Regions from separate parts of the Tumebacillus amylolyticus genome, predicted to be linked through region 3. Evidence: riboswitches for the same ligand, from Rfam matches in the RefSeq annotation. Region 3 holds a riboswitch; each other region holds the start of a gene.
What was found. A riboswitch is a leader RNA that binds a small molecule or an ion and turns the genes downstream of it on or off. The one in region 3 is predicted to bind S-adenosylmethionine.

Region 1 (7,497 bases), 350 kb from region 3:
GTTGCGTGACGACAAGACCTACCCGTATATCAAGATCACCGGCGAAGAGCATCCGAAACTGGACATCGTGCGCAAAGTATCGAAGGACAAAGGCAAGTATTTCGGACCCTACCCGAACTCGCAAGCTGCCTACGAGACCAAGAAACTGCTCGACCGCCTCTACCCTTTGCGCAAATGCAAGACGCTCAAAGACAAAGTCTGTCTCTACTATCACATCAACCAATGCATCGCACCGTGTGAATACAAAGTCGAGCCGGAAACGTACCAAGGCATGGTCAAAGAGATCACCCGTTTTCTAAACGGAGGTCATCGCGAGATCGCCGACAACTTGCGCGACCAGATGATGCAGGAAGCGGAGAACCTCAATTTCGAGCGCGCCAAGGAACTGCGCGATCAGATCGAAGCCATCGAGCGCGTCATGGAGAAGCAAAAAGTCACGATGGCCGACACCGTTGACCGCGACGTGTTTGGCTATTTTGCTGACAAAGAGCATATGTGTGTCCAAGTGTTTTACATGCGCCAAGGCAAACTGATTGAACGCGATGTCCAGATCTTCCCGTACCACGGCGAAGAACGTGAGGACTTTTTGTCATACGTTACGCAATTTTACATCGACAACGCCGATCTCCCCAAGGAAATTCTCCTGCCCTACGAAGGCGAAGAAGCGCAAGTGCTGGAGGAGTGGCTCAAGGGCGTCCACGTTAAAACGCCGCAACGCGGGGACAAAAAACAACTCGTCGACATGGCGGTTGAGAACGCCAAGATCGCCCTCAACGAGCGTTTTAAACTGATGGAACGCGATCAGAACCGCACGATCCGCGCCGTCGAGCAAATCGGGGAAGCGATGATGATCCCGACGCCGCGTCGCATCGAAGCGTTCGACAACTCGAACATCCAAGGCACGGACGCCGTAGCGGCGATGATCGTGTTCGTCGACGGCCAACCGTCACGCAAAGATTACCGCAAGTTCAAGATCAAGACCGTCCAAGGCCCGGACGACTATGCTTCGATGCGCGAAGTCATCCGCCGTCGCTACACCCGTTTGCTAAAAGAGAACCAGTCCCTCCCGGACTTGGTGCTCGTCGACGGCGGTCGCGCCCACATCAACGCAGCGCTCGATGTCTTGGAGAACGAATTGGGTCTCGACATCCCGGTGTGCGGACTTGCCAAGGACGACCGTCACCGCACATCGCAACTCTTCCTCGGCGAAGACCCTGCCCCGATTCCGATCGACCGCACGTCGCAGGGCTTCTACTTGCTGACGCGCATCCAAGACGAAGTTCACCGGTTTGCGATCACCTTCCACCGCGAAACCAAGGGGAAAAACGCGTTCCGCTCTGTCCTTGACGACATTCCGGGTGTGGGAGAGAAACGTCGCAAAGCGTTGCTCAAACACTTCGGCTCCGTGCAAGCGATGAAGACCGCCAGCGTCGAAGAATACCGCAAAGCGGGAGTCGGGGACAAGTTGGCGCGAGAGATCTTGAATTTTTTGGCGCAGGCATGATATACTAACGAAAGTTTTATAGGAACCTCATCTCTCAACGAGGTGAGTAGAGGCGCGAATCGATCAAGAGTACGTACGAGGAGAGACCGGGATCTCAATGAATCGTGGGGAAAGGGACGTTCGCCGAAGCCGAGGACACACCGGGTGACTTCAGGCTGGGTCTGCATTGAACAAGTGCAGGACTGTCACGTGACGGAATTTACCCGTCGTCACGTGGAGGACTATCTCACAACCAGGGGAGAAGAGGGACACCGTACGTCTGTTTTCAGCCGTAGGAAGGGATTCCCTTTCTTACGGCTGTTTTTATTTTAGGAACGGAGTCCTCTCACCCGCAATGTGAAAAGTCACAGCACAGAGACAGGATGGGAGTGGAGAAAACCTATGGCATTGATTGTGAAAAAGTTCGGCGGCTCTTCGGTCGCCAACGCCGAACGCATCCAGCGTGTGGCACGCCGCGTCGTGGAGTCCGCGAACGAGGGGAATTCCGTCGTGGTCGTCGTCTCCGCAATGGGCGATACGACAGACGACCTGATCGACCTCGCGCGTCAATTGACGACCAATCCGTCACCGCGTGAGATGGACATGTTGCTCTCGACAGGGGAGCAAATTTCCATTGCGTTGCTCGCGATGGCCGTTCAACAACTGGGGCATACAAGCATTTCGTTCACAGGCGGTCTGGCCGGGATCTCGACCGAGGCGGTGCATGGTCGCGCACGGATTACCGACATCGACCCGACTCGTCTGCACGGAGCGCTGAACGACGGGAGCATCGTCATCGTCGCCGGGTTCCAAGGCACCTCCGAGGACGGCTCGATCACGACGCTGGGTCGCGGCGGTTCCGACACGACGGCGGTCGCGTTGGCCGCAGCTCTGAAAGCGGACTTATGCGAAATCTACACCGACGTGGACGGCGTCTATACCACCGACCCGCGCGTCGTGAAAGCAGCGAGCAAACTTTCGGCGATCTCCTACGATGAGATGCTGGAACTGGCGCACTTGGGAGCAGGCGTCCTGCATCCGCGCGCCGTCGAATTTGCGAAACAATACAACGTCGCGCTGATGGTGCGTTCGAGCTTCAATCACAATCCGGGTACGCTGGTAGAGGAGGTCGCAGCAATGGAACAAGGACAAATCGTACGAGGGATCGCTCACGACATGAACGTGGTCAAAGTCGGTCTGGTGGGTGTGCAAAGCCGCACCGGCAACTTGAAACGCATCTTCCAAGCATTGGCGGATCAAGCGGTCAACGTGGACATCATCGTCACATCGGTTGTGCATGACGAGCAATCGGACATCTCCTTCACGATTGGCGAGGACGATCTCGACACCACGCTGACGACGCTGAAATCGCAATTTCCGGATGTGCAACTCTCTGTGGAACAAAACTTGGCGAAAGTCTCCATCGTCGGCGCGGGCATGATCTCGAACCCGGGGGTTGCGGCGCAGATGTTTGCAACGCTTGCCGATGCGGGCATTTCGATCAAGATGGTTTCCACCTCGGAGATCAAAGTTTCGACCGTAATCGATCAAGATCGCGCACACCAAGCGGTGCAAGCTCTGCACACTTCGTTTGGGCTCGATTCTGTACAAGAAGCTGTCGTGGCAGGTCTTGACAGCCACGCATAGTCCGTGATAAAACAGGTAATAACTTCATAAACGTGATGATTCACTCTTATCGAGAGCGGCGGAGGGACTGGCCCGACGAAGCCCGGCAACCTCGTTCGTACCCACACGAACGAAGAGGTGCTAAATCCAGCAAGCGTGTGTACCGTACACGCTTGGCAGATAAGAGGTGGAATCCTGGATACAGGACCCCCTCTTTTTTATTTAAAAAGTGGGGGTTTTTTACGATCCGATGGAGGGATTCCCAATGACGATCTACGTACAAAAATTCGGCGGCACATCTGTCGCCGACGCAGAACGCATTCAAAAAGCGGCACGTCGTCTCGTTGAGACGGCACAGGCCGGGCACCAAGTCGTCGCCGTCGTCTCGGCGATGGGGCATACCACCGATCATTTGGTGGACTTGGCAGGTCTTCTGTCAGACAATCCGTCGCCGCGAGAAATTGATATGTTGCTCTCCACGGGGGAGCAGGTCACCTGCGCGCTGATGGCGATTGCCGTGCAGCAGTTGGGTGCGTCGAGCATCTCGCTCACCGGCGGGCTCGCGGGCATTCGCACGGAGTCTCACCACGGGCGTGCGCGGATCATCGACATCGACCCGACGCGCATCTGGGCCGAATTGGGGCAGGGCAAGATCGTCATCGTCGCCGGATTCCAAGGGTTGACCCCCTGTGGAGAGATCGCCACGCTCGGTCGAGGCGGTTCCGACACGACAGCCGTTGCGCTGGCAGGGGCGTTGGGTGCCGATCTGTGCGAAATCTACACCGACGTGGACGGTGTCTATACCACCGACCCGCGCATCGTCCCGCACGCACAGCGAATCAACGAGATTCCCTACGACGAGATGTGGGAATTGGCGCATCTCGGGGCGAACGTCCTGCACCCGCGGGCTGTTGAAGCGGCTCGCCGACACCGTGTTCCCGTGCGCGTGCGCTCCTCCTTCGAGTACGACGATCCGGGGACGCTGCTCACCTCGACGGTAGCGAATGCTCTAGCACTGCCCGTCTACGGGATCGCACTGGACCCCGACCTGCAATCCGGCTGGCCGGGAGACACGTTCGAAGCCGATGGTGACCTCGCCAAGATCTCAGTCGTCGCCGCGCCGCTGACCACAGGAGCCGAGCTGCACCCGCAGATTCGAGTTGCGCTGGAAGGGGCCGACATCTCGGTGCACGGCCTGCACGTCAGCGTCACCTGTTGCTCCTGTCTGGTGGAAAAAAGCCACGTCCACGAAGCGGTGCGTGTCTTGCACACCGCGCTGGGACTCGACGCGAAACGTACGAAAATTCTTGACACTTTTGAATGAAACGTGTTACAACATGGTAAGACTAGAAGTAAACAACAAAACCATAACGTGAAACTCTTATCGAGAGCGGCGGAGGGACTGGCCCGACGAAGCCCGGCAACCTCGTCTGTACACAACAGGCGAAGAGGTGCTAAATCCAGCAGACACGGCGTGTAGACGCCTGTCTGACAGATAAGAGGTGGACTGTACATACAGGACCTCCTCTTGTAATTCACAAGCAGGGGGTCTTTTTTATGCTCTCGAGAGAAAGGTTGGGATGAGGTTGACGGTGTTGGAGAAGTGTCGTACGAAGACGTTGGTGTTGCCTGAGTTCCGCTTGGAGAGCGGGGCGTTGTTGCGCGAAGTGAAGGTGTCGTATGAAGCGCACGGAACCTTGAACGAGACGGGGACGAATGCTGTCTTGGTCTGTCATGCGCTGACAGGAGACGCGCAGGCATCGCAATGGTGGAACGGCGTGGTTGGACCGAAGCAAGCGCTGGACACCGAGCGGTATTTTGTCATCTGCTCAAACGTGCTCGGCGGCTGCATCGGTTCAACGGGGCCGCAATCGGTGAACCCGGAGACGGGGCACCCTTACGGCAGTTCGTTTCCGACTGTGACGATTCGCGACATGGTTCACTTGCAACATCGGTTGCTGCAGGAACTCGGCGTTCCGAACTTGCACCTCGTCATCGGCGGTTCGATGGGCGGGCTGCAAGCGATCGAATGGGCGGTGACCTATCCATCGTTCGTGCGCCACTGCATCCCGATCGCCTCCGCTCAACAGCTCTCGGCGCTCGCCATCGCTTACAACGACGCGATGCGCACCGCGATCACCAACGACCCCGCCTGGAACGGAGGCGACTACTACGACGGTCCTGGCCCCCTGCAAGGCTTTGCCTTGGCACGCAAGATCGGTATGATTACCTACCGCTCCTATGAACTGTTCGAAGATCGCTTCGGGCGGGAGACGACACCGAACGCCGCTTCCTACCAGATCCAAAGCTACCTCGCCCACCACGGGCAGAAGTTGGTCAATCGATTCGATGCCGGCAGTTACCTCTGCTTGTTGAACGCAATGGACCATCACGACATCGGACGCGACCGTGGGGGCCTGCAGGAAGCCTTGCAGCGTATTACGGCAAACGTGCTGTGGGTTGGGATCGACAGTGACCGTTTGTACCCGTCAGTTGAACAGAGGGCCTGCTACGAGGCGTTGCTCCGAGCGGGCGTGAAGTGCGAGTATGCGGAAATCGCATCGGTGCATGGACACGATGCGTTTTTGATTGAAGCGGAGCAGACGTCGGAGACCGTAAAACGCTTTTTACAACGAGTGGAGGGATGATGAATATGACAGCAGAGAAAAAAGGCACGGTGCGCGTAGGAATTTTGGGCCTTGGCACGGTCGGCGGCGGTGTGTTCAAGACCCTCCACAGCAACCGGGAGACGATTCGAAAACGCACCGGGTACGAAGTGGAGGTCACGTCGATTCTCGTTCGCGACTTGGAAAAAGAGCGTCAGTTCGACATCGACGCAAGGCTGCTGACGCTTTATCCTGAAGATGTTTTGAACGCCGAATACGATGTGCTGATCGAAGTGATGGGCGGTCTGGAACCGGCGCGCACGGTGATCACGGAAGCCCTGCGCACCGGGCGCCACGTCATCACGGCGAACAAAGAACTGATGGCAAAACATGGTGCCGAATTGCTCGCCGTCGCCGAGCAAAGCGGTGCCCACCTGTTGTTTGAAGCGAGTGTTGCCGGGGGCATTCCGGTCATTCGCATGTTGCAGGGCTACTTGACGGCAAACCGTGTCAAGGGAATTTCCGGCATTCTGAACGGCACGTGCAACTACATTTTGACCGAGATGGGCAGCACGGGGCGCGAGTACGCCGACATCTTGGAAGACGCCAAAGCGCTCGGCTATGCAGAAGCCGATCCGACCTCAGACGTCGAGGGCTTCGATGCTGCTTACAAACTCGCGATCCTCACCAACCTCGCGTACGAAGCGGAAGTTGACCTCGCGCAGATCGAACGCGTGGGCATCACCTCTCTGCAAGCGGCCGATCTCGAACTGGCGGAACGCCTGGGCTACTCGATCAAACTGATCGGCAACGCGCGCGAGACAGACGATGGCTTGCAGCTCTCCGTACGCCCGCGCTTGTTGCCCAAAGCCCATCCGCTGGCGAACATCAACGACGTGTTCAACGCCGTCACGATCCAAGCGGACGTCGTGGGCGAGTTGACGTTCTCCGGTCGCGGGGCAGGGGAATTCCCGACGGCCAGCGCCGTGATCGAAGACTTGACCGCGCTGCTGTGCGGAGAGAGCTCCATTCGCCGTCCGTCGTGGAAACGCCGCATCTCAGGCGACGCCGGAGCGAAAAAAGCGCAAGGCAACGCTTGGTACTTGTCCTATTGTTGTCGCCCGGATGACGTGCAGGAAATCGAAGTGAAAGTGGTCGAAAGCCTGCTCACCCAAGGCGCGTTCCTCAATGCTCGCGGAGAAGTGGCACAAAAAAACGGTCTCGTGCGCCAAGGTTGGCTGGTAGGGGGCGTGTCGGAGCAGGAACTGCAACAAACTTTACAAACACTCTACAAAACAGGGGCAAATGAGCGTACAGCCGTGCTCCTGCCGGTTGAAGGGGAAATTGTACCGGGTGTAGAATGGAAGCAACAAGTTCCTTCGATTAACGAAGCGTTGCTTTCCGTTCGACATGCATGGTAGCACACCCGGCTGTCAGGTCATGCTACAGGAGCATGACCTTTCCTTTTGTGTCCCATACTAGGCATACTGTGGGAACCTGCAAATTCGTTGAAAGATTGTATTTGGCGGAGCAATTCGACAGTATACGTCGAATGGTGTCAAGGTATGTGTGACAGTTTCTTGACATGACTTCTGCCAAAACAGTACAATTTATAAAGCGTTAACAGGCCGCCGGAGCCCCTCCGGGAGGTCCATCAAAGGGGGGCGCATGATATCGGTTTCATTGGGAGCGTAAAATCGGGTATGTGATAGATTGCACGTACCGGGGAAGCACGGCCGTGTACACACGGCTATTTTCGGAAGGAGGATCTATGTGGCAAAC
Region 2 (7,497 bases), 120 kb from region 3:
GCAAACGCTTCGGCAAGTTCCAGGGCGAGCGATTGCAGGACGTGCGAGTTCAGGTACTGACCTGCGTCTTTCCATTGGCTTGCCAACTCATGGATGCCGCGACCCGCCGTGACGACGAAGAAGCCGACATAGTCCATTTCACCGCTCTCGACCGGACGGATGAAGTCGCTTAGGCAGAGGTGCAAGTCTTTGGGTTGACGCGGGAAGTCGAACGTCTCCAAGATGACGGAGGTGTCCGCCGGGTCGTAGATGTGAATTTTGTTGCCTTCGGACTGCGCCGGGAAGAAACGGTACATGCCTTGCGGGCGAATCAGTCCGTCGCGCTTTGCTTGCCCGAGGAGGTCTTCGACGACGGAGTAGAGCTCCGTCGCTTTGGCGTCTCCGTCTGCCAACAGTTGCTCGACGTTGCCTTTGAGTCCAAGGTGTTTGCCCAGCAACATCCGCAAGTTCAGGTACGGTTGCAAGTGATCCACCGGGTAGTCGCGCAGGACGTGACGGTCGGTGTCAGGAGGGAGCAACACCGGGTGGGTCTGTTGGATGTGCGGCGAGCGATCCGGGATCTCAACGGCGACGGCGACTTCTTGGGCGACTGTCTTGTTCTCGAAATTCGCTCGGTCGCGGCGCTGGGTTTCGATGAGCGCCGGGAGTTCCTTCGGGTTGGTCAGTTTGTTGGCGAGGTCGAGACCGTCCATCGCGTCCTTGGCGTAGAGCACGAGGCCGTCGTACTCCGCTTGGATGCGGGTATAGGTGAATTTGCGGGTCAGTGCGGCACCGCCGACGAGCAGCGGCGCGTCGATGCCGGCCGCTTTCAAGTCCTGCGCCGTTGTGACCATCTGTTGCGCCGATTTGACGAGCAATCCGGAGAGTCCGATGGCGTCGGGCTTGTGTTCGCGAGCGGCGGCGATCAGGGTTTCCGGGCCGACTTTGATCCCGAGGTTGATGACTTCAAAGCCGTTGTTCGAGAGGATGATCTCGACTAGGTTTTTGCCGATGTCGTGGACGTCGCCTTTGACCGTGGCGAGCAGGATCTTGCCTTTGACCGCGCTGTCGGTCTTCTCCATGTGCGGCTCCAAGTGGGCGACGGCTGCTTTCATCGCTTCGGCCGATTGGAGAACTTCGGCGACGATCAACTCGTTGTTGTTGAAGAGACGGCCGACTTCTTCCATCCCGGTCATGAGGGGGCCGTTGATGATCTCCAAGGGTCTGTACTTGGTCAGCGCTTCGTCGAGGTCGGGGTAGAGGCCTTCCTTGGTGCCTTCGACGATGTAGGAGGCGAGACGTTCTTCCAACGTCAGCGTGGAAGCGTTGATGACCACTTTGACTTTTTTCTCACGGTAGAAGTCGGTGAAGGTGGCGAGCGTTGCGTCGTTGGTGTTGAAGAGCAACTCTTCGGACAGGCGGCGTTCTTCCTCCGGGATCGACGCATAGCGCTCCAATTTCTCGGAGTTGACGATGGCGTAGTCGAGGCCCGCTTTGGTGCAATGGTAGAGGAACACGGCGTTGAGCACTTCGCGACCGGCGCCCGGCAGACCGAACGAGATGTTGGAGACGCCGAGGATCGTTTGGCATTCGGGGAAGTGGTCTTTGATCAAACGAATTCCTTCTACCGTTTCCCGTGCCGAACCGATGTACTGCTCATCGCCGGTGCCGCACGGGAAGACCAGCGGGTCGAAGATCAGGTCGCGGGGGTCGAGTCCGTGATGGTTCACGAGCAAGTCGTAAGAGCGCTTGGCGACTTCCAGCTTGCGTTCGCGGGTGACGGCCATGCCTTGCTCGTCGATGGTGCCGACGACGATGGCAGCTCCGTACTTTTTGACGATGGGAACGATCGCGTCGAACTTTTCGGGGCCGTCCTCCAAGTTGACAGAGTTGAGCAGTGCTTTGCCTTGCGAGTATTTCAGCGCCATCTCGAACACGTCGAGGTTGGTGGAGTCGATCATGAGCGGCACTTTGACTTTTTTGGTGACGTACTTGAGGAATTCTTCAACGTCTCGGGCTTCGTCGCGGTCCGGATCGGCGAGGCAGATGTCGATGACGTGTGCGCCTTTTTTGACTTGGGCGCGGGCGATCTCGGACGCTTCCTCGTACTTGCCATCGACGATCAAGTTGCGGAACTTGCGGGAACCCAGCACGTTGGTGCGCTCGCCGACGATCAGCGGGCGGTTGTCCGGCTCCACGAAGACGGTTTCGATCCCGGAGACGGCCGGGCGGTGCGGTTCGGCGCTGGTGCGCGGTTTGAAATCTTGCAACGCTTCGTGGATGGCACGGATGTGATCCGGTGTGGTGCCGCAGCAACCGCCCGCGATGTTCAGCCAGCCTTTCTCTGCGAATCCGGCGAGTTTTTTGGCGAGGCTTTGCGGGGTCTCGTGGTAGTGACCGTTCTCGTCGGGGAGCCCGGCGTTCGGGTAGACGGAGACAGAGCAGGTCGCGAGTTCGGACAGTGTACGCAGATGGTCGCGCATGAATTCCGGGCCTGTTGCGCAGTTCAGGCCGACGGAGATCGGCTTCAAGTGTTCAAGCGAAATGTAGAACGACTCGATATTCTGACCTGCAAGCGTCGTCCCCATCGGTTCAATGGTGCCGGAGAGCATGACGGGGATCTCGATGCCGGTGTCTTGGAAAGCGCGTTGGATGGCAATGGCGCCCGCTTTGACGTTGAGGGTGTCTTGCACCGTTTCCAGGAGAAGCACGTCTGCGCCGGCGATCAACAGGGCGCGTGCTTGTTCATAGTAGGAGTCGGTCAAATCTTCGAACGTAATCCCGCCGGTGACCGAGAGGGTCTTGGTGGTCGGGCCCATCGCACCGGCGACGTAGCGCGGCCATTCCGGTGTGGAGTAGGAGTCTACCGCTTCTTTGGCGAGACGCACGGCTTCGATGTTGATCTCATGCGCGAGGTGTTGAAGATCGTATTCAGCGAGGACGACAGACGTAGCACCGAACGTGTTAGTTTCGATGATGTCGGCACCGGCCTCGAGGTAGGCTTCGTGAATGTTGCGAATGACGTCCGGGCGGGTGAGGACGAGGTTCTCGTTGCAACCGTCGAGCTCTTCACCGCCGAAGTCGTCCGGGGTCAAGTTTTCTCGTTGGAGCATCGTGCCCATCGCGCCGTCGAGGATGAGAATTTTTTGTTGCAATTGCTGTTGGATCGGGGTTTTGCTTGACATGTCGAATTCCTCCTCGGAGTAGCGGGCATAGAAAAAGCCCTCTTCGGTCTTGGGAGACGAGAAGAGGGCAGAAGTTGCAAAAAGGGGTGGATACCGCCACTCTTATCTTCCAAAGCGTACGCTTTGCTGGAATTAGCACCTGATCAATCGGTTGCCGAGGTATCAAAGGGCCAGTCCCTCCACCTCTCTGGATAAGAGAAAATAAATATTCAATTCGAAACACTTCACCAACAGTACCATTTCGATGACGCGTTTGTCAATCTTCTACCAACGGTGCGCGGGACATACACATGGAGGAGAAGGAGGGACGTCCGATGGCGATGAAGGTGGGCAGGAGGAAGCGTCTGAACTGGCGGCTCGTCCTGTTTCTTGTCTTGGTCATGATCGTGTTCTCCAGCGTGCAGACGATCTACTATTACGAAACGTCGATGCGTCCGCATCTGGAGCTCGCGGCTGAGAAATACGCCGAGCAGTATGCGGTCAAGGCGATCAACGATTCGATTTCCAAAAAAATTGCCAGCGTTGCCGACTACAATTTGCTGATGAACTTCCGGGAGGGGCCAAACGGCAAAGTCAGCGCCGGGTATTTCAACATGCAAGAAGCCACGCGTTTGCAGGCGCAAGTCACCGACTATATTCAAGGCGAGTTGTCGCATTCCAAGGAAGAGGAGATCTCCCTGCCGCTCGGAGTGGTGTATGAGAGTTCGATTCTGGCGGCGCTCGGGCCGGATATTCCCATCAAGATCCGCCCGATTACAATTGCCAAATCACAAGTGGGATATGAGACGCGCAATGCCGGCATCAACCAGACGGTGCATGTGCTGTATCTGGATCTCACGGTGGAAGAGACGATTGTCGTGCCGTTTTCCACGCATCCAAATGCAGTCAGCACGCGGGTACCGATCGCCTATCTGGTTATGGTCGGCGACGTGCCGCAGATGGTGTACAACGCGCAGGGGTCTGCCGTGGGGCAGACGAGTTCGCCGTTGCCGCCGCTTGAGTTGCCAAACCTCAACGAGCCAGCGAAGTAAAAAGCGCTCGCCTTGCTCGCTGTACCTTCTATTGGTAAGATGGGGAGCGGGAGGGAAGCATTTTTATGGAACGTACATGGATTTTGCAAGAGGCTGAAGCCTTCGTTCGTCAGGAATTGGGCGGAGACTCTTCCGGTCATGATGTCTGGCACATCGAGCGTGTGCGGCGCATGGCTGAACGGATCGCGCGCGTTGAGGGTGCGGACGTTTTTGTCTGCTCGCTTGCAGCACTGTTACACGACATCCCCGACGAGAAATTGAACGAAAGCCCCGAAGCCGGGATGAAAAAACTCACGAACTGGCTGGATGCGCACGACCTTGATGCGGACACACGCGCGCATCTCTTGGAGATCATCACGACGATGTCGTTCAAGGGCGGCAACCGCCCCCCGGTGCGGACGCTGGAAGGCCGAATCGTTCAAGATGCCGACCGTCTCGACGCCATCGGTGCGCTGGGCATCGCCCGCACGTTTGCGTATTCCGGTGCCAAGGGGCAACTCAGCCACGACCCGACCCTGCCGCTGCGCACCGACATGACGGCAGACGAGTATCGCAAGGGCAAGAGCACCGCTGTCAATCATTTCTATGAAAAACTGCTTTTGCTCAAAGCCCTCATGAACACCGACGCCGCCAAACAAATCGCCGAAGAGCGGCATCGTTATATGGAAGAGTTTTTGGAGCGGTTCCATGCGGAGTGGGAAGGACAGATGTAACGGAAGTCACAGACTTTCCAGTTCATTTTTCCTACAATACAAATACAATATGTTGAAGGCTTGCAACAGAATGGCCTTCACAAGTTCCGCCTATACTAGATGTGTATGGGCGTCAACCAACCGATAAAATGAACGATACCGATAGGAGGAATACATGATGGAAGATCTTCGCGCACGCGTACAGGAAGCACTTGATAAAATTCGCCCGGGTCTGCAATCCGATGGCGGCGACGCTGAATTGGTGGACGTTGATGCTGAAACCGGCATCGCTTCGATCCGCATGACCGGCGCTTGCGGCGGTTGCCCGATGAGCACCATGACCCTGAAAATGGGCATCGAGCGCACCGTTCGCGCAGCAGTACCGGAAATCAAAGAAGTCGTGGCTGTCTAAGCCAGACGACGAATTGGAGGGAATCAATCATGGCATCTGATCTCATTCAAACTGTAACCGACGCGAACTTTAACGAAGCAATTCAAGGCGACAAGCCGGTTCTCGTCGACTTCTGGGCTGCATGGTGCGGTCCGTGCAAAATGCTCGCTCCGGTCCTCGACGATCTCGCAGGCGAAGTTTCCGATAAGCTGACCATCGGCAAACTCAACGTCGACGAAAACCCGGCGACTTCGCAAAAGTTCGGCGTTATGTCCATCCCGACTCTGCTCGTTTTCAAAAACGGCGAAGTTGTGAAGACCCTCGTCGGCTACCAAAACAAAGCTCAACTGCTCGACAAACTGGCTGACGTTCTGTAAGCCGCGTTTGTTTGGGAAGAGAAGACCTGTCAGGCTGCGGCCTTGGCAGGTCTTTTTTATTATGAAAAAAGACCCTTCGACCCGCTTGTTTCCGGGCAGGTGAAGGGTCTTTTGTTTAGAGTTGGGCGAAGACTCGGTTGATCACGTCGATGGTGAAGTCGATGTCCGCTTGGGTGTGGGCGGTGGAAACGAACCACGCTTCGTACTTGGACGGTGCGAGCAGGACGCCTTCGTCGAGCAGGAGGTGGAAGAAGCGGGCGAATTTCTCGCCGTCAGCCGCTTGGGCATCGTCGTAGTTGCGCACCTCATGGTCGAGGAAGTACAGCGCGAACGCTCCGCCTACGCGGTTGAGGGTGACGGTGTGCCCGTGACGGGCTGCCGCTTGCAGGAGGGCCGCTTCCAGTTGAGCTCCGTAGTTGTCGAGGCGTTCGTAGGTTCCCTCATGTTGCAGTTCTTGGATGCAGGCGATCCCTGCCGCGATGGAAGCCGGGTTGCCTGCCATCGTGCCCGCTTGGTAGGCCGGGCCGAGCGGTGCGACTTTTTCCATGATGTCGATACGGCCGCCGTATGCGCCGATCGGGAGGCCGCCGCCGATGATTTTGCCAAGCGCGGTCATGTCCGGTTTGACGCCGAGCAGGTCTTGCGCACCGCCATAATGGAAACGGAACGCGGTGATGACTTCGTCGTAGATAACCAGCGCGCCGTAGCGATGAGCCAGTTCGTTGACGCCTTCGAGGAAGCCGGGGTCCGGGCGGACGATGCCGAAGTTGCCGACAATCGGTTCAACGAGGATGGCGGCGGTTTCAGCGCCCCATTTTTTCAGTGCGTCTTCGAATGCGGTGAGGTCGTTGAAGGGAATCGTGATCATGTCGTTGGCGATCGCTTGCGGGATCCCTGCCGAGTCCGGGATGCCGAGGGTCGAAGGACCGGAGCCAGCTGCGACCAGCACGAGGTCGGAGTGTCCGTGGTAACAGCCGGCGAACTTCATGATTTTGTTGCGGCCTGTGTAGGCGCGGGCGACGCGGATCGTCGTCATGACTGCTTCGGTGCCGGAGTTGACGAAGCGGACTTTTTCTAAGGAAGGAATCGCATCGCGAAGCATCGTGGCGAAGTCGATTTCCAGTTTGGTCGGAGTGCCGTAGAGGACACCGCTCTGGGCCGCTTGGGTGATCGCATCAGCGATGTGTTTGTTGCCGTGGCCGTGGATGAGCGGACCGTATGCGGCGAGATAGTCGATGTATCGGTTGCCGTCCACATCATAGAAGTGTGCGCCTTCGCCGCGTTCCATGAACACGGGAGCGCCGCCGCCGACCGCTTTGAACGAGCGGGACGGGGAGTTGACGCCGCCGACGATGACGTCTTGAGCTTTTTCGTAGAGGTGTTTGGATGTTTCTCTATTCAAGGGGTGTGCCACCTTTCGTGAATCATGTTGCCATTGTCCTATCGTACCAAAATGTGTGGCGACCGTCATTCCTGAAATGGCAGTTCCGAATCTATAAGCAACAAGAGGTGAAGTGAAACGGAGGAATTGTCATGAAGGTTTCGTGGAAAAAAGTTGTACTGGTCGCAGCACCGTTGGCCCTGGTGGTCGGAGGGGTGGGGTATGCGGTGACCGGAAGCACGACGACTTCGGCGAATGCAGATCAAGCTACAAACGCGAGCAACGTCTCTGCGCAAATTGTAAGTTCCGTCCCGTTGACGGCAGAAGAAGCGGCTCAATTGGGCAATGCGAAACCGGTCGCGGTGGCCGATGCGAGTGCTGTGACGCAGACTTCGACGGCGGGCGCATCGAGTGCAAGCCAAGCGGACAGTGTGGACCAAGAGACGCTGGATGCGAACAAT
Region 3 (7,497 bases):
TCGAATCCGCTATTCTCCACCAGATGCCTTTTTAGCTCAGTAGGTAGAGCGCATCCATGGTAAGGATGAGGTCATCGGTTCGATTCCGGTAAAAGGCACCATGTATCTTGGCCCGTTGGAGAAGCGGCTTAACTCACCGCCCTTTCAAGGCGGCATTCACGGGTTCGAATCCCGTACGGGTCACCAAGATGGAGGTTTAGCTCAGCTGGGAGAGCATCTGCCTTACAAGCAGAGGGTCGGCGGTTCGATCCCGTCAACCTCCACCATTTTTATACGGAGCTGTGGTGTAGTGGCCTAACATGTCCGCCTGTCACGCGGAAGACCGCGGGTTCGAATCCCGTCAGCTCCGCCACTTTTTACAAGCAATACCTCTTTTGCGGGTGTAGTTCAATGGTAGAACTCCAGCCTTCCAAGCTGGTCGCGTGGGTTCGATTCCCATCACCCGCTCCATTAATACGGGCCCATAGCTCAGTTGGCTAGAGCGCACGACTGATAATCGTGAGGTCGGAAGTTCGAATCTTCTTGGGCCCACCAACTTGTAACAGGAAAAGACCCCTTCTCAAGCAGAAGGGGTCTTTTTTTCTTGCGCACACGGGCAATACTAAAGGAGACTCTATGTGCAAAGGGGGAACTCCGAGATGAAACAAGTGGTACTGAAGCCTGAATTGCGTACGCCGGGTGGAGAAACGGTCAGCATCTACCTCAACGACAACTGGGCAGGAGATGTGTACCTCGTCTACCGTGAAGGGGATGTGCTGACAGGCACGATCCAGATCGACACCAAATCGGTGTCAGAGGACGACATGGAACTCGTCACCGAGGAGGTCCGCACCTACATCGAGCATTTGAACGCAGCGCTTGGCGTAGAAGACAGCTCGGTGGTCATGGTCTACGGAGACATCTCGTCGATGATTGAGATGGAGCCGTTCGAAGTTCTTTCGGTGGAGACGGTCCAAGAGGACGACGAGATCGACGCCTACGAGGAGAACTTGGAGTTCGTCGATGCGTTTGATGAGGACGAGGAGGAAGACTGCGAAGACGAAGACTGCGAAGACGAAGACGTGATGGAATTCGACGATCTGGATATCGGCAGCAGCATCGAGTTTGCTGACGATGACGAAGACGACGAGATCTTCTACGAAACGGACGCAGATGAAGATGACGAAGCGTTCCACCTCTCCGTCGCGTATCGCAAGGGGGAGCATACGAAATACCACTTGCATGACGACGAACATTATACGCTGGGCCTCGTGTCGGTCGATGAGATTGGCGACAACATTTCCGGCCGCGTGGAATTCTGGGAGCGTCCGGATGACGAGGAAGCCAACGAAGTCGCCAAGATGTTGGCGCGGACGTTCGGGGAGTTGGGCGATGCGGAGAACATCTCGTTCACGATGAACCATGCCGACTACCACATCGGAGACATGCACTTGGAGCGCCGAGATTTCCTGTAAGGCTTTTTGAAAAAAACGCCACTTGCTCCCCGCGAGCAAGTGGCGTTTTTTCGGACGTCAGCGGGGAAAAAAAGACCTCGTCCGCGAGGGGACGAGGTCTTTTTCACTTGGTGCAATTGGTGCAGATCCTGGTTAGCGGTTCATCCAAGTACCGTTGTTGGACGGAACGCCTGCCCCGTTGCCGGTGGTCGAACCGCTCGGCGTGGTGCCGAATCCTGCAGAACCGGTATTGGAGCCACCCATCGGTGTGCCTTGGGTGCCCAAGGTGCCGGATTGAGAGGAACCATTGGTGGTCATGCCGCCACGAGACATCGTGCCTGCTCCGGACGTTTGGCCGGTGCCTGCGCCGGAGGTCGTGCCCATGTTGTAGTTCGTGGTATGGCCTGTTACACGGTTGGTGATGTTCGAAGTCACGTTGCGGAACCCGGTGCGGATGTCGTTGAAGAAGTTTTGGCCGGTGTACGCAGCAGTGCCTGCGAAGTTACGAACGGCGTTCGTCGTGGCACCGCCTGCGTTGCGCACCGCGTTGGTGCCGGCGTTTTTGGTGCCGCTCAGGTATTGATTGAAGCGATTCATGAGAGACGGCGAAGCGGTGACGTAGACGTTTTTGATCGACGGATTTGCTTGGCGAACAGCTTGGACGATCTGAGCGCGGAGGTCGTCGGACATGGTGTTGTCCGACCAGACGTTCAGGTTGCCGGCTCCCGTGGAGGAGCTGTACAGGCCGTAGGTGTTGTTGGAGCCATTGCCGGACGAAGCCCCGTTGGAGCCATAGATGCCGGCGTTGGAACCTGCAACCCCCGCAGTACCTGCCGTGCCGCCGCCGGTCATCCCGTACGCGCGAGCCCCTGACTTGGAACCGCTGTACGTCGAGCCCATATTGGCCCCCGAGGTACGAGTCCCCGTACCGGTGGTGCCGTACGTGCCGGAAGTCGTCCCAGTCCCCGTACCATAGGTGCCCGAGTAATTCGAGGGAGTACCTGCACCGTACGTACCGTAATTCGTACCGGCCCCCGTACCATAGGTGCCGTAATTGTTGCTAGAGCCCGTACCATAAGTTCCGTAATTCGTACCGGCCCCCGTACCATAGGTGCCGTAATTGTTGCTAGACCCCGCCCCAGAAGTTCCGGAGTTCGTGCCTGTTCCCGTGCCATAGGTGCCGTAATTCGTACCGGTCCCTGCACGATTGCCGCGCATTTCGTCACGCCCATAAGTCGTGCCGTAGTTCGTCCCGGCCCCGTACGTGCCGTAGTTGCTGGAACCATAGGTTCCCGAATTGTTGCCTGTGGTATTCGTCCCGTTTGCGTACCCGTTCAGATACCCAACCGTCCCCGGATTGCCGGTTCCGGAAACTTTCCCGGTGCCGCCGACAGTTCCATACGTACCTGCATTGGACCCCGCACCGTAAGTGCCGGCCGTACCAGAGGTCCCATACGTCGAAGCACCGTACGGATTGCTGTAGGAATTCGCATACCCATTCCCGTTAAACACAGAACCTTGCCCGTTCACAGCATTCCCCGTGTTCAACGAGTTGTAGTTCGACGTATTGGTGCCTGTCGCCGTGCCCGAGTTGCCGTAGCCGCTCATGCCCGTATTGGCACCACCGCCATACACGCCATAGCCCGTCTGGTTGTTGCTCTTGATCGACGGAGAATTCGTCCCCCCGACGTTGGCAATCGGCGGCGAAACCAATGCGTACGGCATCGACAAACCGGTCCCGCGCATGATCCCGGTGTTGTTGTTGCTCGCCGCCGTATTCGTCCCCGACTTGCCAACTTGCACCGGAGTGCCTGCACCCTTCGTGGTCGAAGTGCCCACCGGCCCTTGCACACGATGGTCATTCAGCGAAGTCGTCCCCGTATCGCGGCTGCCCGTGATACTTTTCGTCGTGACCCCTTGCTTCGTAATCGCATGACGGTTGGTCGGAGAATTCACAGCCACATACGCCGTGTTGCCGTTCACAATGACACGCGCACTCGACACACCGGGAATCGACGCGATCCGATTCGCCAATTGCGGGTCGGCATGAGCGTTCAGATCGCCCGTTGCAGTCCCGCGATTCCCCGTCGTCAATCCGTTCATACGCCCGCCGCGATCTGCCGCACTGTACCCGCGAATGTTCATGTTGTTCGCACGATCAGGCGTCAGATTGCGCGGAGTATACCGCGGATCACGAGTGTCGAGAACTTTGCCGCCGCGAGAGGTGTCATACGTCTCGTTCTTTCCATCCGGCGACCCGTTCGGTGCCGCCTGATTCGTACAGCCTGCAAGCAGAGATGAGGACAGGAGAAAAACGCCAGCTAGAGTCGTTACCTTTTTCAAAGTGTCTACCTCCTCGGGGCGTTCTATAGTGTGGACGGGCTCGCCACCAATCCGAACTTAGCATCACCGCACACCGACTCTCTCACACGCTGAAAGATTTGGAGGAGAAAAAAACGCTTGACGGTCTTTTTCTCAGGATGGTATACTCCAACCTGTAGTCAAGAGTCAAAACCATTAATTCCGACCGAATAACTTAATATTGTTCTCTTATCCAGAGAGGTGGAGGGGCTGGCCCGATGAAACCTCGGCAACCGTCATGACAACCGTACAAGGTTGAGTGAAATGGTGCCAATTCCTGTAAGACTGTACAGTCTTGACAGATGAGAGACGCGAATCCGCCATGTGCATTTGTGTCCTTCACTGTTGAAGGGCACTTTTTTATTATCCCGGACCATAACGAAGGAGGGACCACGGTGATCATCTTGCAAAATCTTCGCAAAGATTACATCGTAGACAAAAAATCGATCACCGCGCTGAAAAAAATCGATCTCACCATCGAACGCGGCGAAATTTTTGGAATCATCGGCCATTCCGGCGCGGGGAAGTCCACGCTGATCCGCTGTATCAACTTGCTGGAGAAACCGACATCCGGCTCGGTCATCGTGAACGGCCAAGATCTGACACAACTGACCTCGTCCGAATTGCAAACGGCGCGCCGCGAGATCGGGATGATCTTCCAACATTTCAACTTGCTCTCGTCCGCAACCATCTACGAAAACATCGCCTTCCCACTGCGCCTCACCAAGCGTTCGAAGAGCGACGTCGATAAAAAAGTCCGTGAACTGCTCGACCTCGTCGGCCTCACGGACCACGCGAAAAAATACCCGGCGCAACTCTCCGGCGGACAAAAACAACGCGTCGGCATCGCCCGCGCACTCGCCAACGACCCGAAAGTCTTGCTCTGCGACGAAGCCACGTCAGCACTCGACCCGATGACCACCCAGTCGATCTTGAAACTGCTGGGCGACATCAACAAAAAACTTCACCTCACCATCGTGTTGATCACGCACGAAATGCACGTCATCCGCGAAATTTGCGACCGAGTCGGCGTCATCGACGACGGCGAGATCGTGGAACTCGGCCCCGTTGCAGACGTGTTCCTCAACCCGAAGCAGCGCATCACGGAGGAGTTCGTCGAGCAAGTCAGCGATTTCGACTTCCCGTTGGAGCTCTTGGAGCAATACCGCGTCATGCCGGAGTCAGAGCGCAATCGCCACCAAGTCGTGCAAGTCTCGTTCCTCGGCGACACCACGTTCCAGCCGGTGATGTTCCAAGTTTTGCAGTCGCTCCCCGTTCAGTTCAACATCTTGCATGGCACGATCAACCGCATCAAGGACACCCCGTTCGGGCGCTTGGTGTTGGAGATCACGGGGGAACCGGCCGACGCACGGGATGCGGTGCAACAACTGCGAGCACGAGGCTTGCAAGTGGAGGTGCTGCTGTAATGGATTTCAAGGAACTGTTCGTCAACGTCGATTGGACGGATATCTGGAAAGCGCTCGGCGAGACGATGTACATGGTTTCGCTCTCGACGCTGTTCACCGCACTGATCGGTTTGCCGCTTGGCATCTTGGTTGTCTTGACCTCACCGGGTCACTTGTTGCAAAACCGCGGGGTCTACGCCGTCCTGAGTTTTATCATCAACATCTTCCGCTCCATTCCGTTCATCATCTTGATGATCATGCTGATTCCGTTCACGCAGATTCTCGTCGGGACCTCCATCGGGGTGACGGCGGCGATTCCACCGCTGGTGATCGGCAGCGCGCCGTTTTTCGCCCGCTTGGTGGAAGTTTCACTTCGGGAGGTTGACAAAGGCGTCATCGAAATGTCGCAATCGATGGGAGCCACGACTTGGCAGATCATCGCACGGGTCTTGCTTCCCGAAGCTCGCTCCGGCATCGTCGCCGGCATCACGATTACGCTCGTCGCACTCGTGGGCTACACCGCGATGGCGGGTGTCATCGGCGGCGGCGGTCTGGGCGACCTCGCGATTCGCTACGGGTACCAACGATTCCAAACGGACGTTATGATCGTCACCACCGTCATCATGATCGTTCTGGTCCAAGTGTTCCAAAGTGTCGGCGACAAACTCGTCCGTCGCTTCAACCGCAAATAAAAGAAACCCTACTCCTGAAAGGATGATTCCACCCATGAAAAAATTGATCCTCGGCGCTGTCTCTCTGTTGCTCTCCGCTTCCCTCGTCGGCTGCGGCACTTCTGCGAAAAACGATACGGCAGGCTCCACCACCGACGGCGGCAACAAAGTCGTCACCCTGAAAGTCGGCGCTTCTCCGGTTCCGCACGAAGAAATCCTCAAAGCGATCGCACCGCAACTGGAGAAGGAAGGCGTGAAGCTCGACATCGTCACCTTCAACGACTACGTGCAACCGAACTTGAAATTGGCAGACGGGACGCTCGATGCGAACTTCTTCCAACACGTTCCGTACCAAGATTCCTTCGCGAAGGAACACAAACTTGACCTCACCGCGCTGACCCCGGTTCACGTTGAACCGATCGGCGGCTACTCCAAGAAGTACAAAAACGTAAACGATCTGCCGGACGGCGCAAGCATCGCGCTCCCGAACGACGTCACCAACGAAGGCCGCGTCCTCGCCCTGCTCGATAAAAAAGGCTTGATCAAGCTCAAAGACGGCGTCGGCATCTCCGGCACCCTCAAAGACATCACCGAAAACAAGAAAAACTTCAAGTTCAAAGAACTCGAAGCTGCCATGCTCCCGCGTGTTCTGCCGGAAGTGGACCTCGCGATGATCAACACCAACTACGCGCTGGAAGCGAAACTCGTCCCGACCAAAGACGCCCTTATCATTGAAGACAAAGATTCCCCGTACGCAAACGTTCTGACCGTCAACACCAAGGACAAGGACAACGAAGCGCTGAAAAAACTCGCCAAAGCTCTGAACTCTCCGGAAGCGAAGAAGTTCATCGAAGACAAATACCAAGGCTCGATCATCCCGGCGTTCTAAGTCTATAGTAGAAACAGACTCCCCTCGCAGGGAGGAGGAGAGGTTCCGTCTGCAGACGGAGCCTTTTTTTTTCGCCGGGCGGTACAATGAGGACAACAAGAACAGGACCCCCGAAGGAGGAAACAAACATGTTGAAAGCACTGCTCGGACTCACGTTGACCAAAGACGAAACCAAAACGGTGGAGCTGACCCCGGTCGCCGGCACGACCCGCTTGAACGTTCATATCCACAACGGCGAAATCGCCGTGCGTACCTGGGATCAACCGCATGTCCAAGCGGAGATTCGCGTGCGCATTCGCGGCGACGAAAAAGCTCCGATGGAGAACTTCTGGAAGCTGCGTCAATTCGGTTCCGAAGTGAAGTTCGAGCAGGAGCACACACACAGTTGGTTCCTCGGCCCGCATGTACGAATCGATGTCACGCTGAACGTCCCGGCCGCTCTCACGTCCGCCTACTTGAAAACGCACAACGGCTTCATTGAAGTCGAGATGTTCAACGGCGACGTCGATGCCCACACGTCGAACGGTGCGCTGCGCATCGTCGATGTCGAAGGAAAAGTCGAAGCGCACACCCACAACGGCCACGTCGAGATCTTGCGCATCGACGGCCCGGTGGACGTCACCTCGCACAACGGCATGCTCGATCTCGACAAAGTCACGGAGAAAATCAACGCCCATACGCACAACGGCCAAGTTCTCCTGCGCGACTGCGGGCAAAGCGTGACGGTCAGCACGCAC
Region 4 (7,497 bases), on a different contig from region 3:
GACGGAAATGATGTCGGTCATATGGTCACACATGATATCGATTTGGTTGGAGAGGGTTTGGTGATGGGTGAACGCGCGGTCCTGTAACACCGACTTCGCCAACAAGCGGGCCAGCGACTCCATGATCGCGACGTCGCGGTCTTGAAAGGGATATGGCTGCGAATCAACAGCACCCAGTGTTCCGTACAGCACCCCGTCTTCCAAGACGATTGGAACCCCGAGGAACGCTTGAACGCCGGGGATCGAAGATTCTTCCAGATGAGAGATGAGGATCGGCTCGCGGCTGTTTCCAAGTGCGAGGAGTTTGCGGCACACTTCATCGGAAAGCATGAGTCCGCCTCGATCCAACACATTTTCAACAGGACTCCCGGCATTTTCGATATGTGCGACAAAGAAAGTTGTAGTCCCAAGGAATTCACTCAGTATGTTCAGGACTTCACGTTCTGCCACTCCTACGTTATGTCGGTCCTTGTCCATGAGATTCATCCATTTCCCCCCAGTCCCCATCGAGCTAACTAGTAGTTTTTACTAACATCTCGTATTAAGTATAGTTATACATTTCGACAAAAAATCCTTTTTGTTGCCGAAAAAAAAAGCTGACGTCCGTGGTGGACATCAGCTTTTTTTCCGTGCAGGCAGGCGTTCGATATACGCGCGTGACTCTTTTTCCAATTCCAAGACGTTCGTCATGGGGTTGCTGTATTCCTCGGTCCCTTCCTTGCGTTCACGGGAGAGGAGGTCAATCGTGACGGAGCCCTCCGAGAGATAGAGCAGGTCGTCTTGCACAAACGACCCCGTCGGGAAGTAGAACAACTCGCCAATGCGGTTGTGAGGTTGGTTGAGCAGGTCTTGCCCGAAGTGAATCTGGTCGCCGAGTTTCACGCCCAGCAGGTTGGCAAGCGTCGGCATCGTATCGACTTGCCCGCCGATGCCGTGCAAGGTTTCGGCCCCCATCCCCGGCACGTGCATGATCATCGGGATGTTCAGCATGTCGGTTTTGTCATACGGATGACCGAGCAGTTCTTGCAGAGATGTGGCGTCTTCGGCTGAGACCGAGTCGGCGTGGAACGCGAAGTGGTCGCCGTAGAGCGCGATCACCGTCTGGTCGTAGAGGCCGTTTTGCTTCAAGAGGTCGAAGAATGTGCCCAGTGCCGCGTCTGTGTAATGCACGGCGTGCAGATAATCGCCGAGCATCGTGCCTTGGTACTCGGACGGCACTTGCAAGTCGTCCGCCCCGTCCGGCAATTTGAACGGATGGTGACTGGACAGGGTGACGTAGTTGGCGTAGAACGGTTGTCCGCGGTCCGCTCGTTCCTTCAACAGCGGCAGGGACTTGCCGTAGAGCACGTTGTCGCTCGACCCCATGCCGATGACATCGTCGGTGCCGAAGTAAGATTTGTCATAGTATTGGTTGTATCCCATGTTCGGATACATCTCGTTGCGGTTGTAGAAGCTCGCGTCGTTGACGTGCATCGTGAACGCGTCATACCCGGCGTCCTCCAACAGTTTCGGGAGGCTTGGGAACGATTTGTCCTTGTAGATCGTCGACATCGCGCCGTTCTCCAGCGGGTAGAGCGAGGTGTTCGTGATGAATTCGGCGTCGGAGGTGTTGCCTTGCCCGATCATGGAGTTGTAATGATCGAAGTAGAGGCTCTCTCCGACCAGTTTGTTCAGGTTCGGCGTGATCTCTTGGCCGTTGATTTTCTTGCCGAGCACGAAGTTTTGGAACGATTCGAGCTGGATGACGATCAGGTTTTTGTTCTTCGCCACGCCGAATGCGCGCGGGTCTGTCGGTTCGGTGATGCCTTTGAGATCGTTGATGCCCTCTTGCGTAATCGGGCCGGTGTCGAATTCCTTGCTGCGCTTTTCTTTGATCGCTTGGTAGGCTTCGGCGTTGAGAAGGCCGACGTCCTTGGCGAGTTTGGACGGGTCGAGGACGTCTTGCGAGCTTTTCAAGGTGATGTTCCAACTTGAGACCAGCAGCGACAAGACCAGCACGCCGCCCCAGACTTTGCGCGGGAACAGCGGGTTCGCCGTGAAGATCGGTTTGCGGATCAGCGCAAACACCGCCACGACGACGAGGTCGAGGTACATGATGACATCGGTCGGGTCGAGCAGCACCGCGATGGAGTCGCCCACCGACTCCGCTTCGCCGAGCAAGTACAGCGACTCAAACGGCGGGATGCGGTGGAACTGGCGGTAGTAGACCAGCACCGCCAAATAAATGGTGGAAAGCAGGAAGTTCAGCAGGAAATAGACGACGTTCTTGCCCTTTCTGCCAATCAGCTCCACAGCGCTGAACAGCAACAAAAAAGCACTCAATTCCACTGCCACGACGCTCCAAAACGTGGCGTCTTCGTACATCCATTGTCGGACATGCAGGGACTTGAGTATCATAAACAGCGTGTAGAGGACAAAAGGGCTTCTCAGTGCCTTGAGCTCGGGACGCTTCATTTGTTTTCAACCTTCTTCTCATTAAGTTTGCCACCCAGTGTAGCAAAACTAGATGACGAAATCATGTTGAACGCAAAAAAAGCCCGGCGTGTGCCTGCCGGGCTTCTTTTTCCTCATACGGGTTGTTGAACTTGCATGACGTCGCGGGAGAAGCGCTCCATCTCTTCCAATTGCGGAGAGAATTGCAAGAGCAGGAGGTCGACGCCCGAGAATTTCAAGGTGGGTTCCCTCCATTCGTGCGTTGAATTAGCAGTTGCAGCCGAAACCGTGGTGATGGCCGTGAGCCGCAACCGCGATCTCCGCTTGGGCCGCCGTGATTTCCCGTGCGTAGCGGGTCAATTCGACGGTCATATCGGTATAGTGGAACGGCGTGATCAAGTACAGGCCGTTGAAATGTTGCACGGCGACGTCGAGCAGTTCCTTGGCGATCTGCACGCCTTCGTGACGGGCGGCCTCGCCTTCGAAGCGCTTGATGCGCTCAAGCGTCGATTCGGCGATTTTGATGCCCGGCACTTCGTTGTGCAGAAATTCTGCATTGCGCGACCCTGTCATCGGCATGATGCCGATGAAGATCGGAACTTGGATGTGCTTCGTCGCTTCGCGGATCGCGAGTAACGTCTCCACGTCATAGACGGGTTGGGTCATGATGAAGTCTGCTCCCGCTTCGACTTTGCGTTCGAGGCGTGCGATGGCCGGCTCCAAATTGCGGACGTGCGGGTTGAACGCCGCTCCGACGACGAAGCGGGCTTTGTTCTTCATCCGACGACCGGAGAAGGCAATTCCTTCATTAAGTTGTTTGACCATGCGGATCAGGTCGAACGACGAGAGATCGAACACGGACGTCGCCCCCGGCAGGTCTCCGACTCGCGCCGGGTCGCCGGTGATGACGAGGACTTGATTCAAGCCCAGTGCGTGCAGACCCAAGAGATGAGATTGCTGCCCGATCAAGTTGCGGTCGCGACAGGCGACGTGGGCGATCGCTTCGATGCCCATTTCACGCTTGAGAATGGCGCCGAGCGCCATGTTGCTGACACGGGTGGTCGCCAGCGAATTGTCGGCGAGGGTGATCGCATCTGCTCCGGCTTCTTGGAGCGCTTTGCTTCCGGCGAGGTACTTTTCGATGTCGAGGTCCTTCGGGGTGTCGTACTCGACGATGATCGTATGGCGTTGACCGACCAGATCGACGATGTTCGGAGACGGAGGCAATTCGATGCGCGGCGTTTCCCGTTCGATGACTTCCGTTTTGGCGGCGAGGGTGGGGTTGATGCGGGGCACGCGTTTTTTTCCCGCGACGGCGTCTGCAATCGCGCGGATGTGTTCCGGCGCAGTGCCGCAACAACCGCCGAGGAGTCCAACGCCTTGGTCGAGCAGTCGAACCGCATAGTCGCCAAAGTACGCGGCGTTGGATTTGTATTGGACTTTGCCGTCGATCATGCCCAGTCGCCCGGCGTTCGGGTAGACGGAGATCGGCATGCCTTCGGGGACGATGGTTTTTTCCAAGGAGCCGAGAATTTCAGCAGGGCCGAGTCGACAGTTCAGACCGACGACGTCGGAGCCTGCCGCTTCCAGTTGGCGAAACGCTTGGGTCAGTTCATACCCGTCTCGGGTGCGGCCGACTTCCAGAAGCGACAGTTGCGAGATGATCGGCGTACCGCTCGAAGCGGCCAGCGGGCGGATGACATCCAACGCCAGCAGCAACTCTTCGACGTCGTAGAAGGTTTCGAGAATCAAACCGTCGACGCCTTCATGCAAGAGCGCAACCGCCTGTTCCTCGTAGATGTCTCGGTATTCCTCCCACTCAGTGCCGCGAATGCGACCGGCGAGGATGGAGCCGATGGAGCCTACGACGAACGCTTCGCGTCCCGATTCCTCCACCGCTTGACGCGCAATCTGCACAGAAGCGCGGTTGATGCGCGTGGTGCGCGTTTCCAAGCCATAGCGTGCCAGCGAATCGCGGTTGGCCGCATAGGAGTTCGTCTCGATGACGTTCGCCCCCGCATCCAGATACGCCATATGCACATCCCGCACCCAATCCGGTTCCGTCAGACACAATTCCTCCGTCGAAGCTCCGATGGCGTTGCCTTGCAAATACAAAAGCGTTGCCATCGCGCCGTCCCCCACCAACACATCAGACCGCAGTCGCGCCCGAAAAGCATGTGATGAATTCACTTTGCTTCCCCACCCCTTCTTCCAAAAAAGTATATAAAAAAGCCTCTTCTCAGGCGTCCAAGAAGAGGCTCATTGTACAATTCGACAATAGATCGAGATCCTCTCTTATCTGCCAAAACGTCCCACATGGACGTAATTGCTGGAATTAGCACCATGTATCACGATTGATACCGGTTGCCGAGGTTTCGTAGGGCCAGTCCCTCCACCTCTCTGGATAAGAGTTGCGTATGAAGTTTTACGAACTTTCAACATACTTTAGAATACATCAAACTCTTCATCGCGTCAATGTGAGAAAAAAAGGGGGAGTGACCGCACACGGCACTCCCCTTTTTTTTGACTGCGCTTAGTTGTAGTTGACCCACACGCTCTTGTGTTGCGTGTAGTTTTCCAGCGCGTATTCGCCCATCTCGCGGCCGATGCCGGAGTGTTTGTACCCGCCAAACGGAGAAGCGGCGTCGAACATGTTGTAGCAGTTGATCCAGACGGAACCTGCTTTGAGCGAGTTCGCGACGGTGAACGCCGTTTTCATGTTCTGCGTCCAGACGCCGGCGGCGAGGCCGTAGGTGGATGCATTGGCGCGTTTGATTACGTCTTCGATGTCGTCAAACGGCATCGTGGCGACAACCGGGCCGAAGATTTCCTCTTGGGCAATCGCCATGTCGTCTTGGACATCGTAGAACACGGTCGGTCGCACGAAGTAGCCGCGGGAGAGGTCGCCCTCGCCGCGCTCACCGCCGATGGCGATCTTGGCTCCCTGTTCCAGACCGCGTTCGATGTAGCCGGTGACGCGGGTCAGTTGTTCTTCGGAGACGAGCGGGCCCATTTGCGTTTTCGGGTCGATGCCGTAGCCTTGGCGCACGTTGCTCGCATGCGTCACCATGTCGGAGAGCACGTTGTCGTATTGGCTTTTGTGGATGTACAGGCGGGAACCTGCCGAGCAGACTTGGCCTTGGTTGAAGAAGATCGCCTGCATCGAGCCTTTGACCGCACGGGAGAAGTCTGCGTCCGGGAAGATGATGTTCGGCGACTTGCCGCCCAGTTCCAGAGAGACGCGCTTGAGATCGACGCTTGCGTTGCTCATGATCAACTTGCCGACTTCGGTGGAGCCGGTGAACGCGATTTTGTCCACGTCACGATGGGTGACGAGCGCGTTGCCCGCCGTTTCGCCGAAGCCCGGCACGATGTTGACGACGCCCGCCGGGAAGCCCGCTTCTTGGACGAGTTTGGCGAGGTAGAGGGCGGACAGCGGCGTTTGCTCTGCCGGTTTGAGAACCACGGTGCAGCCTGTCGCCAGTGCCGCCCCCAGTTTCCAAGCGGCCATCAACAACGGGAAGTTCCACGGGATGATCTGCCCGACGACGCCGATCGGCTCGCGGCGCACGTAGTTGTGCATGTTCGGGATGTTGACCGGAATCACGTCGCCCGAGATCTTGGTGGCCCAGCCTGCGTAATAGCGGAAGTGCTCGACGGTCATCGGAACGTCGAACCCTTTGGCTTCTGCAATCGGCTTGCCGTTGTCGAGCGATTCGATCTCTGCGAATACGTCAGAGTCACGCTCGATCAAGTCGGCCAACGTGTAGATGAGACGGGCACGTTCAGACGGCATCATGCGATGCCACGGGCCGGATTCAAACGCGTCGCGGGCACAGGCGACGGCGCGGTCGATGTCTTCCTTGTCCCCTTCGGCGACGTAGGCGAGAATTTCGTTGTTCGCCGGGTTGTAGATCGGGAACGTCTTGCCGGAGACCGCTTCCACAAATTGACCGCCGACGAACATTTTTTTCACCGTTTTGGACTTTACGAAATCAACCGTGCGCGGGTTGAGTTTATGGCTAATTGCTTCCATCGATTGAAAACCCCCTGTTCTCTATGTACAGCCTGTTACAAAGATATGGGAGGAGGGGACAAAAAAGACCCGCTCGCGTGGGCGGGCGGGTCTTTTTTTCGAGCATTTTCGATTCTTAGAAGGAGTTTTTGACGACGATTTGGTCGAGACCGAAACGGCCGGACGGATGCGCCGGTGTCGCTGCTTTGCCAAGCGAGATCAGGACGGACGGGATGTAGCGGGACGGCACGTTCAGGGCTTCGACGATTTTTTCCTTGTCAAAGCCGCCCATCGGGCAGGTGTCGTAGCCGTATGCTTTGGCTGCGAGCATCAGTTGCATCGCGATGTAGGACGAGTTGCGGATCGCTTCGTCGCGTGCGCCTTGCGGGTTGTTGTCGTACGCCGCTGCGATTTGGCCGAGCAGTACATCGTAGACTTGCTGGGAGATGAAGCCGCCGTCGAGTGCCGGCTTGAAGACAGGTTCTGCGTTTTTGTTCGCTTCGAGGTCGCCGAGCACGAGGATGACAGCCGATGCGTCTGCCACTTGCTGTTGTCCGTACGCGATCGGGAGAATTTTCTCCTTGGTGGCTTGGTCGGTGATCACGACGAGCTTCCAGTGTTGCAGGTTCCAAGAGGACGGAGAGGTTGCCGCCAGTTCGAGGATGGCGTTGAGTTCCGCTTCCGGGATGGTGTAGGAGGCATCGTATTTTTTCACGGCATGGCGTTCGCGCATCGCTTGTTCGACGGTGACTTGGTTATGTACGTTTTGGGTCATGGGAGAATCAGTCCTTTCGAGGTTCAGGTTCCGCTGGGTAGCATTCCCCTGTATTCTCAAGATCATAACCAAGTTACTTTCTTTTGTAAAGTAATGAATTTGCGATGATCTGGCGTTTTTTCCAGCAGGGACTTGGTATGTAGTTGTGGAAAGTATCAGATTAGTTCTCGTTCTCTAAGAAAGAATAAGAAAGAATGCGTCAGGAGGAAATTCATGCCTCTGCAATTCACTCGACAGTCCTTTCCCCTGCTTCCGTTAGCCGGACTTGGCGCGG

Region 1: another riboswitch for S-adenosylmethionine. It lies ahead of JJB07_RS10995 (aspartate kinase); the one in region 3 lies ahead of JJB07_RS12640 (methionine ABC transporter ATP-binding protein).
Region 2: another riboswitch for S-adenosylmethionine. It lies ahead of metH (methionine synthase); the one in region 3 lies ahead of JJB07_RS12640 (methionine ABC transporter ATP-binding protein).
Region 4: another riboswitch for S-adenosylmethionine. It lies ahead of JJB07_RS04415 (bifunctional homocysteine S-methyltransferase/methylenetetrahydrofolate reductase); the one in region 3 lies ahead of JJB07_RS12640 (methionine ABC transporter ATP-binding protein).

What each region holds. Positions count from the first base shown of each region.
Region 1 covers NZ_JAEQNB010000003.1:205,465-212,961, reverse strand. The annotation lists gene uvrC (excinuclease ABC subunit UvrC) at 1-1,504, shown strand, start outside; lysine riboswitch at 1,544-1,736, shown strand; gene JJB07_RS11000 (aspartate kinase) at 1,886-3,130, shown strand; SAM riboswitch class I at 3,174-3,296, shown strand; gene JJB07_RS10995 (aspartate kinase) at 3,375-4,433, shown strand; SAM riboswitch class I at 4,488-4,611, shown strand; gene metX (homoserine O-acetyltransferase MetX) at 4,705-5,757, shown strand; gene JJB07_RS10985 (homoserine dehydrogenase) at 5,763-7,136, shown strand; gene JJB07_RS10980 (succinate dehydrogenase/fumarate reductase transmembrane subunit) at 7,489-7,497, shown strand, end outside.
Region 2 covers NZ_JAEQNB010000003.1:437,276-444,772, reverse strand. The annotation lists gene metH (methionine synthase) at 1-3,164, opposite strand, end outside; SAM riboswitch class I at 3,264-3,362, opposite strand; gene yunB (sporulation protein YunB) at 3,479-4,195, shown strand; gene JJB07_RS12115 (HD domain-containing protein) at 4,261-4,908, shown strand; gene JJB07_RS12110 (NifU family protein) at 5,066-5,299, shown strand; gene trxA (thioredoxin) at 5,329-5,655, shown strand; gene JJB07_RS12100 (glutamate-1-semialdehyde 2,1-aminomutase) at 5,771-7,126, opposite strand; gene JJB07_RS12095 (RodZ family helix-turn-helix domain-containing protein) at 7,189-7,497, shown strand, end outside.
Region 3 covers NZ_JAEQNB010000003.1:553,012-560,508, reverse strand. The annotation lists tRNA gene JJB07_RS12685 (tRNA-Ala) at 1-22, shown strand, start outside; tRNA gene JJB07_RS12680 (tRNA-Thr) at 26-101, shown strand; tRNA gene JJB07_RS12675 (tRNA-Glu) at 110-186, shown strand; tRNA gene JJB07_RS12670 (tRNA-Val) at 191-266, shown strand; tRNA gene JJB07_RS12665 (tRNA-Asp) at 276-352, shown strand; tRNA gene JJB07_RS12660 (tRNA-Gly) at 377-450, shown strand; tRNA gene JJB07_RS12655 (tRNA-Ile) at 458-534, shown strand; gene JJB07_RS12650 (hypothetical protein) at 639-1,454, shown strand; gene JJB07_RS12645 (beta strand repeat-containing protein) at 1,587-3,776, opposite strand; SAM riboswitch class I at 3,981-4,103, shown strand; gene JJB07_RS12640 (methionine ABC transporter ATP-binding protein) at 4,190-5,221, shown strand; gene JJB07_RS12635 (methionine ABC transporter permease) at 5,221-5,892, shown strand; gene JJB07_RS12630 (MetQ/NlpA family ABC transporter substrate-binding protein) at 5,927-6,760, shown strand; gene JJB07_RS12625 (DUF4097 family beta strand repeat-containing protein) at 6,889-7,497, shown strand, end outside.
Region 4 covers NZ_JAEQNB010000001.1:945,563-953,059, reverse strand. The annotation lists gene JJB07_RS04425 (bifunctional diguanylate cyclase/phosphodiesterase) at 1-330, opposite strand, end outside; gene JJB07_RS04420 (LTA synthase family protein) at 616-2,454, opposite strand; gene JJB07_RS04415 (bifunctional homocysteine S-methyltransferase/methylenetetrahydrofolate reductase) at 2,701-4,623, opposite strand; SAM riboswitch class I at 4,726-4,844, opposite strand; gene JJB07_RS04410 (aldehyde dehydrogenase family protein) at 4,967-6,469, opposite strand; gene JJB07_RS04405 (nitroreductase family protein) at 6,585-7,223, opposite strand; gene JJB07_RS04400 (GAF domain-containing sensor histidine kinase) at 7,437-7,497, shown strand, end outside.